DNA from 3 places in the Enterobacter sp. RHBSTW-00994 genome. Region 3 is predicted to be linked to each of the others. Evidence: predicted binding sites of a transcription regulator. Region 3 holds the regulator's gene; each other region holds the start of a gene.

Evidence for each region. The regulator CRP, encoded in region 3, controls carbon source genes, mostly activating them, when cyclic AMP is high. The targets are predictions, from matches to a motif close to ATGTGANNNNNNTCACAT.
Region 1: a site for CRP is predicted at 1,198-1,215, ahead of focA (formate transporter FocA). Genes of this name have one in related genera too.
Region 2: a site for CRP is predicted at 2,170-2,187, ahead of msrB (peptide-methionine (R)-S-oxide reductase MsrB). Genes of this name have one in related genera too.

What each region holds. Positions count from the first base shown of each region.
Region 1 is NZ_CP056199.1:1,594,651-1,597,933, reverse strand. Features, by position in the region: gene ycaO (30S ribosomal protein S12 methylthiotransferase accessory factor YcaO) at 1-867, shown strand, start outside; gene focA (formate transporter FocA) at 1,274-2,131, shown strand; gene pflB (formate C-acetyltransferase) at 2,183-3,283, shown strand, end outside.
Region 2 is NZ_CP056199.1:1,909,056-1,912,338, reverse strand. Features, by position in the region: gene ansA (asparaginase) at 1-204, shown strand, start outside; gene pncA (bifunctional nicotinamidase/pyrazinamidase) at 214-855, shown strand; gene yajD (HNH nuclease YajD) at 918-1,262, shown strand; gene HV346_RS09140 (YeaC family protein) at 1,322-1,597, opposite strand; gene msrB (peptide-methionine (R)-S-oxide reductase MsrB) at 1,639-2,052, opposite strand; gene gapA (glyceraldehyde-3-phosphate dehydrogenase) at 2,394-3,283, shown strand, end outside.
Region 3 is NZ_CP056199.1:4,408,950-4,412,232, reverse strand. Features, by position in the region: gene HV346_RS21140 (YccS/YhfK family putative transporter) at 1-882, opposite strand, end outside; gene crp (cAMP-activated global transcriptional regulator CRP) at 940-1,572, opposite strand; gene HV346_RS21130 (OsmC family protein) at 1,882-2,286, shown strand; gene HV346_RS21125 (phosphoribulokinase) at 2,354-3,223, opposite strand; gene HV346_RS21120 (YheU family protein) at 3,254-3,283, opposite strand, start outside.

The DNA.
Region 1 (3,283 bases), 2.1 Mb from region 3:
GATCTCGATGTGTTCACGCCACCAACCTTCGATGATGAAGAAGTGGCAGAGCATACCAACCTGGAGACGCACTTCATCGATTCCAGCGGTTTGATCTCCTGGGATATGTTTAAGCAAGATGCAGATTATCCGTTTGTTGACTGGAGCTTCTCTGGCACGACAGAAGAAGAGTTTGCCACGCTGATGGCTATCTTCAAGGCTGAAGACCAGGAAGTGTATATTGCCGACTACGAGCACCTTAGCGTCTATGCCTGCCGTATTATTGTGCCGGGTATGTCTGATATCTATCCAGCAGAAGATCTGTGGCTGGCGAACAACAGCATGGGTGCGCATCTCCGTGAAACGCTGCTGGCCTTGCCTGGCAGCGAGTGGGAAAAAGAAGATTATCTTAACCTGATCGCCCAACTGGACGATGAAGGCCATGATGACTTCACCCGCGTACGCGAGCTGCTGGGCCTGGCAACCGGCAAAGATAATGGCTGGTATACTCTGCGTATTGGTGAACTGAAAGCGATGCTTGCCCTGGCGGGTGGGGATCTGGATCAGGCACTGGCATGGACTGAATGGACAATGGAATTCAACCAGTCCGTGTTCTCTGCAGAACGCACCAACTACTACCGTTGTTTGCAAACGCTACTGTTGCTGGCGCAGGAAGAAGATCGTCAACCGTTGCAATACCTGAATGCGTTTGTGCGCATGTATGGCGCAGACGCCGTCGAAGCGGCCAGCGCGGCACTGAGCGGCGAAGAGCCCTTCTATGGCCTGCAGGCAGTCGATAGCAATCTTAAAGCGTTCCCTGCACACCAGTCTCTGCTGAATGCGTATGAGAAATTACAGAAAGCAAAAGCCGCTTACTGGTCAAAATAAGCGCATATAACATTAGCAACTGTAGGCGGATTCAATCGTCTGGGCTATATTACGGGGCAATTTCATTGCCCCGTTTTTTATTTCCTTCAGCAATGACACTTGTTTGTAATAATAAAGTTAAATACAGGTAAATATAATAATTATTGCCTGCGTATTACTGTTACTTTTTATGGGTAATACTCCATTTTAATTAACTGTTTAACAGGGGGGCGGGAGAAAAAATTCAACTCTTTTCATAACTTTTAAAATTTATTTTTATACGGATAATCAAAAACTTACACCCACATTGTTGCAAAACCATGCGCTTTGAGGGCCTATAAGCCAGGCGAGATATGATCTATATCAATTTCTCTTCTATAATGCTTTGTTAGTATCTCGTCGCCGACTTAATAAAGAGAGAGTTAGTGTGAAAGCTGACAACCCTTTTGATCTATTACTCCCAGCTGCGATGGCCAAAGTTGCCGAAGAAGCGGGTGTCTATAAAGCAACAAAACACCCGATGAAGACGTTCTATCTGGCGATTACTGCTGGTGTGTTCATCTCCATTGCTTTTGTCTTCTACATTACTGCCACCACCGGTACAGCCGGAATGCCTTTTGGGATTGCCAAATTCATCGGAGGTATCTGCTTCTCACTGGGTTTGATCCTGTGTGTGATTTGTGGCGCTGACCTTTTCACCTCGACGGTTCTGATTGTCGTCGCGAAAGCCAGCGGAAGAATTACCTGGGGACAACTGGCGCGTAACTGGCTTAACGTTTACGTTGGGAACCTGATTGGCGCACTACTCTTTGTTCTGTTGATGTGGTTATCAGGCGAGTATATGACCGCTAACGGTGGCTGGGGCCTTAATGTCCTGCAAACTGCCGACCACAAAATGCACCATACATTTATCGAAGCCGTTGCTCTTGGCATTCTTGCGAACCTTATGGTCTGCCTGGCTGTCTGGATGAGCTATTCTGGTCGTAGCCTGATGGATAAAGCCATGATTATGGTTCTACCGGTTGCGATGTTTGTTGCCAGCGGCTTTGAGCACAGTATCGCAAACATGTTTATGATCCCTATGGGTATTGTAATCCGTCATTTTGCGAGCCCGGAGTTCTGGACTGCAGTTGGTTCAACCCCGGAAAGTTTCTCTCACCTGACTGTTATGAACTTCATTACTGATAACCTGATCCCGGTCACTATCGGGAACATTATTGGTGGGGGTTTGTTAGTTGGGTTGACATACTGGGTCATTTACCTGCGTGGCGACGACCATCATTGATGGTTTTCTCAGGCAGTAAATAAAAAATCCACTTAAGAAGGTAGGTGTTACATGTCCGAGCTTAATGAAAAGTTAGCCACAGCCTGGGAAGGTTTTACGAAAGGTGACTGGCAGAATGAAGTAAACGTACGTGACTTCATTCAGAAAAACTATACCCCGTATGAAGGCGACGAATCCTTCCTGGCTGGTGCGACCGACGCAACAACCAAGCTGTGGGACAACGTAATGGAAGGCGTTAAACTGGAAAACCGCACTCACGCGCCAGTTGATTTTGACACCTCTGTTGCATCCACCATCACTTCTCACGACGCTGGCTACATCAACAAAGCGCTTGAGAAAATTGTTGGTCTGCAGACTGAAGCGCCACTGAAACGTGCAATTATCCCGTTTGGTGGTATCAAAATGGTTGAAGGTTCCTGCAAAGCGTACAATCGCGAACTGGACCCGATGCTGAAAAAAATCTTCACCGAATACCGTAAGACCCATAACCAGGGCGTATTTGATGTTTACACCAAAGACATCCTGAACTGCCGTAAATCTGGCGTTCTGACTGGTCTGCCAGATGCGTATGGCCGTGGCCGTATCATTGGTGACTACCGTCGTGTTGCGCTGTACGGTATCGACTTCCTCCTGAAAGACAAATATGCACAGTTCGTTTCCCTGCAGTCTGATCTGGAAAACGGTGTAAATCTGGAAGCCACTATCCGTCTGCGTGAAGAAATCGCAGAACAGCACCGTGCGCTGGGTCAGATCAAAGAAATGGCTGCTAAATATGGCTGCGATATCTCTGGTCCTGCCACCAACGCTCAGGAAGCTATCCAGTGGACTTACTTCGGCTACCTGGCTGCGGTTAAATCTCAGAATGGTGCAGCAATGTCCTTCGGTCGTGTATCCACCTTCCTGGATGCATACATCGAACGCGACATCAAAGCAGGCAAAATCACCGAACAAGACGCTCAGGAAATGATTGACCACCTGGTCATGAAACTGCGTATGGTTCGCTTCCTGCGTACCCCTGAATATGATGAACTGTTCTCCGGTGACCCAATCTGGGCAACTGAATCTATCGGTGGTATGGGCGTTGATGGCCGTACTCTGGTTACCAAAAACAGCTTCCGCTTCCTGAATACCCTGTACACCATGGGTCCTTCT
Region 2 (3,283 bases), 2.4 Mb from region 3:
CAATGTATGTCTGGCAAAGTTAACATGGGAGGCTATGCAACCGGGAATGCGCTGGCGCATGCGGGGGTGATTAGCGGTTTTGATATGACGGTCGAGGCGACGCTGACTAAACTTCACTACTTACTCAGTCAGGATCTGGATGTACAGTCCATCCGCAATGCCATGATGCAAAATCTGCGCGGCGAACTGACGCCAGACGAATAAGGAGCTCGTATGTCACATCGTGCTTTGCTACTGGTTGATCTGCAAAATGACTTCTGTGCGGGTGGCGCGCTGGCTGTCACCGAAGGTGACAGCACCATCGACGTGGCAAACAGGCTTATTGCCTGGTGCAACGCGCGCGAAGACGCCGTTGTCGCAAGCCAGGACTGGCATCCTGCGAACCACGGCAGTTTCGCCAGCCAGCATCACGTTGCTCCCTTCACCCAGGGAGAACTTGATGGACTGGCGCAAACGTTCTGGCCCGATCATTGTGTTCAGCAAACGCCAGGTGCGGAACTGCACCCGCTGCTGAACCAGAAAGCGATTGATGCTGTCTTCCACAAAGGTGAAAACCCACGCATTGACAGCTACAGTGCGTTTTTTGACAACGGTCATCGCCAAAAGACGGAACTGGATGCCTGGTTGCGCCACCATGAGATCCGCGATCTCATCGTAATGGGGCTGGCGACAGATTACTGCGTGAAATTTACGGTACTGGACGCACTCAAACTCGGGTACAACGTCAGCGTAATCACCGACGGATGTCGGGGCGTCAACATTCAGACGCAGGACAGCACATTAGCCTTTATGGAGATGTCAGTTGCGGGTGCAACGCTGTATACACTGGCAGACTGGGAAGAGACCCAGCCGTAAAGCATCAATCAGCGATAGCACGTTTGCTATCGCTCATCATTTAAGCAGGAGACTTGAGGATTATGGCTTTTATCCCTAAAAATTACGCGCGACTGGAAGTCGGTTATCGGGAAAAGGCGCTAAAGCTCTTCCCCTGGGTTTGTGGGCGCTGTTCTCGTGAGTTCGTCTATTCGAATTTGCGCGAACTGACCGTGCATCATATCGACCACGACCACTCGAATAACCCTGAGGATGGCAGCAACTGGGAAATGTTGTGCCTGTACTGCCATGACCATGAACATTCGAAATACACCGAAGCCGACCAATATGGTTCAACGGTTGTGGCAGGGGAAGACGCGCAGGATAGCGTTGGCGAAGCCAAATACAACCCGTTTGCCAATCTTAAAGCGATGATGGATAAGAAGTGATCGCCCTGTTCTCTTCCTCCGGAGCAAACGAAAGATTTGCCCCAGAGGGATGAGAACAATCAGGATCTAAATGTCGCAATCGGCTTCGGCGTGATACCAAAGTCTTCTTTTAGCTCACGCTTGCTTTTCATCACCATCTGACCTTGTGTGTCGATGGTCATGTGCTGGGCATCCGTGTTATTGCGAGCCTGCCACAGCATCACCAGTTGCAAACTGTTCTCTTTTTGCTCCGCAGTCAGCGCCACACCATCAGGCCATTTTCCGAGTTCAACGGCAGTGACCAGACGCTGATAAATGTCCGGCGTCATGCTGTGAATCATGTCCTCAATATTCATGATATCTCCCTTTCAAAGGAATAATTTGCTGAATCGTTTTTTCAACCTTTAGTCTGGTCACCATTTTCATCATCACTGAAGCTCAATGATGCGGAATTAACACAGAAACGCTCGCCTGTCGGTTGAGGGCCATCCGGGAATACATGCCCGAGATGTGCATCACAGTTTCCGCAGCGGATTTCCGTGCGCTGCATACCGTGGGTTGTGTCATTCAGGTAACGAATTGCGTCATCGCTTACCGGCTCATAAAAGCTCGGCCAGCCACAGCCAGAATCGTATTTTGATTGCGAAGTGAACAATGGTTCGTCACACACCAGGCAGTGGTAGATACCGTCTCGCTTATTGTGCAATAAACGCCCGGTAAATGGCGGTTCTGTCCCATGATTTTGGGTGACATAGAACTGCATTTCGGTGAGATTTTTTTTCAGTTCATCAGGGTTACGTTGGTTCGACATATGCTTACATCTCGCTGTAGAAACAGACACCTTCTCACCCGGATTCTAACAAAACATTAACACTGAAGTCTGAACTTTTGTTCTAAACTTACTTGTCGCGAAAAGCCGGTCAGTCAATTGTGATGCGAATCACATTTTTATACTGACGGGCCTTTAAAATTCCGGGCGCAGCCCCCATGTGGTTGCTAGCTCAAAGGGAAAGTGAGGCGAGTCAGTCGCACAAACGTTAGTCACAGGATTGATTTGTCGCAATGATTGACACGATTCCGCTTGACGCTGCGTAAGGTTTTTGTAATTTTACAGGCAACCTTTTATTCACTAACAAATAGCTGGTGGAATATATGACTATCAAAGTAGGTATCAACGGTTTTGGCCGTATCGGTCGCATTGTTTTCCGTGCTGCTCAGGAACGTTCTGACATCGAGATTGTTGCAATCAACGATCTGTTAGACGCTGACTACATGGCTTACATGCTGAAATATGACTCCACTCACGGCCGTTTCAACGGTACCGTTGAAGTGAAAGACGGTCATCTGATCGTTAACGGTAAAAAAATCCGTGTTACCGCTGAGCGTGATCCGGCTAACCTGAAGTGGGACGAAGTGGGCGTTGACGTTGTTGCTGAAGCAACTGGCCTGTTCCTGACCGACGAAACCGCTCGTAAGCACATCACTGCTGGCGCGAAAAAAGTGGTTCTGACTGGTCCGTCCAAAGACAAAACCCCAATGTTTGTTAAAGGCGCAAACTTTGAAAAATACGCAGGCCAGGACATCGTGTCCAACGCATCCTGCACCACCAACTGCCTGGCTCCACTGGCTAAAGTTATCAACGACAACTTCGGTATCGTTGAAGGCCTGATGACCACTGTTCACGCAACCACCGCTACTCAGAAAACTGTTGACGGCCCGTCTCACAAAGACTGGCGCGGCGGCCGTGGCGCGGCTCAGAACATCATCCCTTCTTCTACCGGTGCTGCTAAAGCTGTAGGCGTTGTACTGCCTGAGCTGAACGGTAAACTGACGGGTATGGCGTTCCGCGTTCCAACTCCTAACGTATCTGTAGTTGACCTGACCGTTCGTCTGGAAAAAGCTGCTTCTTATGAAGAAATTAAGAAAGCAATCAAAGCTGCTTCCGAAGGCCCAATGAAAGGCGTTCTGGGTTACACCGAAGACGACGTTGTATCTACCGATTTCAACGGTGAAGTGTGCACTTCCGTGTTCGATGCTAAAGC
Region 3 (3,283 bases):
CATAGTGAAACGCGTGGGATAGCGGTGATAGAGGATATCGTCAGCCAGCACGCGCAGACGCGCCGCGACCGTTTGCGCATTCCAGCGGATCACCGCTTCAGCGTGGCTGCGCTCGACCAGCTTTTGCACCTCGTGAGGGTAGTGCAAACTGACGGAGATGTGTTCTTGCAGATCCAGCCCTACCTGAAACGTGCGCAGTAACCGCTTGTAGTCATGGTTTTTATTGGCTGCAAGCATATGCAACTGTTGGTAGCACTGGCTTATCAGATCGACCACCTTTTGCTGGCGAGCCAGCAGTGGCGGCAACGACTTTTCCGGGTCGGTGTGCTGAGTCAGCAAGGTGTACTTGGCTTCACAGTAATCAGCAAGCTGTACATAGAGCAGGCTCAGGGATTCACGCAGTGGCTGTTCGCGCCATAGCCAGAACCAAAACCAGTTAAATACGCCGTACCACAGCGTGCCCAGGGCGTAGATAAGCAGGGGTTCCCACACCGGCATATTGCCTGCGAGGCTGAGGGTAAAAATGGCCGCAATAAGCGATGCAGGCAGTAACCGGGCATGCAGTGAGCTGATTTCAGCCGTGACGCCAAGCGTCATCGCAAGTACTGTCAGAATCAGCGGCAGCGGGATCTCACGGGCGAGTAGCAGTTGCACCGCAAGGCTACAACCGGCAAACAGGCAGCCGCCAATAATCAGGCGTTTGAAAAAGCGTTTGTGGGGCGTATCCAGACCCGCAATGTTGCAGCAGGCAGGGACGAGAGAGAAAAGCAGACCTTGTTGCAGATGTCCGAGGAGCAATCCCACAGCCACAGGAAGACACAGCACCAGCGTTTGCCGCAGTGCATAGTTAACTTCCGGGTGATAAATCAGCCTTCGCCACATGGGGGATAGAGACAAAAACGGCGTGACACCTTGCGATGGCACGCCGTTTTACCGGAATTAACGGGTTCCGTAAACCACGATGGTTTTACCGTGTGCGGAGATCAGGTTCTGGTCTTCCAGCATTTTCAGGATACGGCCAACCGTTTCACGAGAACAGCCGACAATCTGACCAATTTCCTGGCGGGTGATTTTAATTTGCATACCGTCCGGGTGGGTCATTGCATCAGGTTGTTTCGCCAGGTTCAGCAGCGTCTGTGCAATACGGCCTGTTACGTCCAGGAAGGCGAGGTTACCCACTTTCTCAGACGTGACCTGCAGACGGCGAGCCATCTGCGAAGAAAGACGCATCAGGATGTCAGGGTTAACCTGGATCAACTGACGGAATTTCTTGTAGGAGATTTCAGCCACTTCACATGCGGTTTTTGCACGAACCCAGGCACTGCGTTCCTGGCCTTCTTCAAACAGGCCCAGCTCGCCGATGAAATCGCCCTGGTTCAGATAAGAAAGGATCATCTCTTTCCCTTCTTCATCTTTGATCAGCACTGCCACCGAGCCTTTGACGATGTAATACAACGTTTCCGCTTTTTCACCCTGGTGAATCAGCGTGCTCTTCGATGGGTACTTATGAATGTGGCAATGAGACAAGAACCATTCGAGAGTCGGGTCTGTTTGCGGTTTGCCAAGCACCATGCGCTGTTATCCTCTGTTATAAGCTGTCACCAGAGTCATAAGATGCATCCGGACTCTGGGGTTGCAATCGAATTCTTACCCATACCTGGGAAGTCGGCTGTCGTAATATTCGCAGCCAGTAAAGTTTGATGTCCTCTGCATACATGTGTAACGTCAATGCATTACTGTAGCATCCCGAGTGTTTTAGCATAGCTTTTGCCGCGTGTCTCCTGGTGTCTCGCTTCAGCATGATGCAGGTCGCCTTCCGTTGCGAGAATTGTAACGCACGCGTAATCTGTCACCAAAAATGCAACGTTGGAGTTAATGAATATGCAAGCGCGTGTGAAATGGGTTGAAGGTTTAACATTCCTGGGCGAATCCGCTTCTGGACACCAGATTTTGATGGATGGTAACTCCGGCGATAAAGCACCAAGTCCGATGGAGATGGTGCTGATGGCGGCGGGTGGATGCAGCGCAATTGACGTGGTATCTATTCTGCAAAAAGGTCGTCATGACGTGACAGATTGCGAAGTTAAGCTGACATCAGAGCGTCGTGAAGAAGCGCCGCGCCTGTTTACGCACATCAATCTGCATTTTATTGTCACCGGTAAAGATCTGAAGGATGCGGCAGTATCACGCGCGGTTGATCTTTCTGCTGAGAAATACTGCTCTGTGGCGTTAATGCTGGAAAAAGCGGTAAATATCACGCATTCCTACGAAGTGATTGAAGCCTGATGTGTGTTGGGCATCATGCACGTTGATGCCCTCATCCGGACCCTCTCCCTGCGGAGAGGGGAAATGTTCATGCGATCTTCTTCCCTTCCATCAGTCGCTCGACCAGCGGCGTCATGATCAACTCCATCGCCAGCCCCATTTTCCCGCCCGGAACCACCAATGTATTCATGTGGGAAATAAACGAGCCCTGCAACATTGCAAGCAGCCAGGGGTAATCAATACCTTCCAGATTTCGGAAGTGAATCACTACAAAACTCTCATCCAGAGAAGGAATACTTTTGGCCGCAAAAGGGTTGGAGGTATCGACCGTCGGGACGCGCTGGAAGTTGATGTGCGTACGCGAGAACTGCGGCGTCAGGAAGTTGATGTAATCCTCCATCGAACGCACGACCGAATCCATCACGGCTTCACGGGAATGACCGCGTTCGCTGGTATCGCGTGTGAGCTTTTGGATCCACTCCAGGTTGACGATAGGAACCACGCCGACCAGCAAATCCACATGTCGCGCCACGTTGTGATGTGGTGTGACCACACCGCCGTGCAAGCCTTCATAAAAGAGCACGTCGGTTGGTTCAGGAAGCGGTTGCCATGGCGTGAACGTGCCGGGAACCTGATTCCAGGGGACGGCTTCATCATAGGTATGCAGATACTTACGGGATTGCCCTTTACCTGTTTGCCCGTACGCATGAAATGTCTGCTCAAGCAGGCCGAAGTCGTTAGCATCAGGCCCAAAGTAGCTGATATGTTTACCGAGATCGCGAGCCTTGCGAATGGCCATATCCATTTCAGGGCGAGTATAGCGATGGAAACTGTCCCCTTCGACTTCGGCTGCCCGTAAGTTCAGTTGCGCGAAAATCTTGCGAAAGGCGAGGCTGGTGGTGGTTGTTCCTGCCCCACTCGAACCTGTAACGGCAATAACCGGATGTCTGGCAGACATAGCAACTCCCTGACTGGAAAGGTTTAACGGTCAGCCATGAAGCGCGTTGCGGGGCATGAT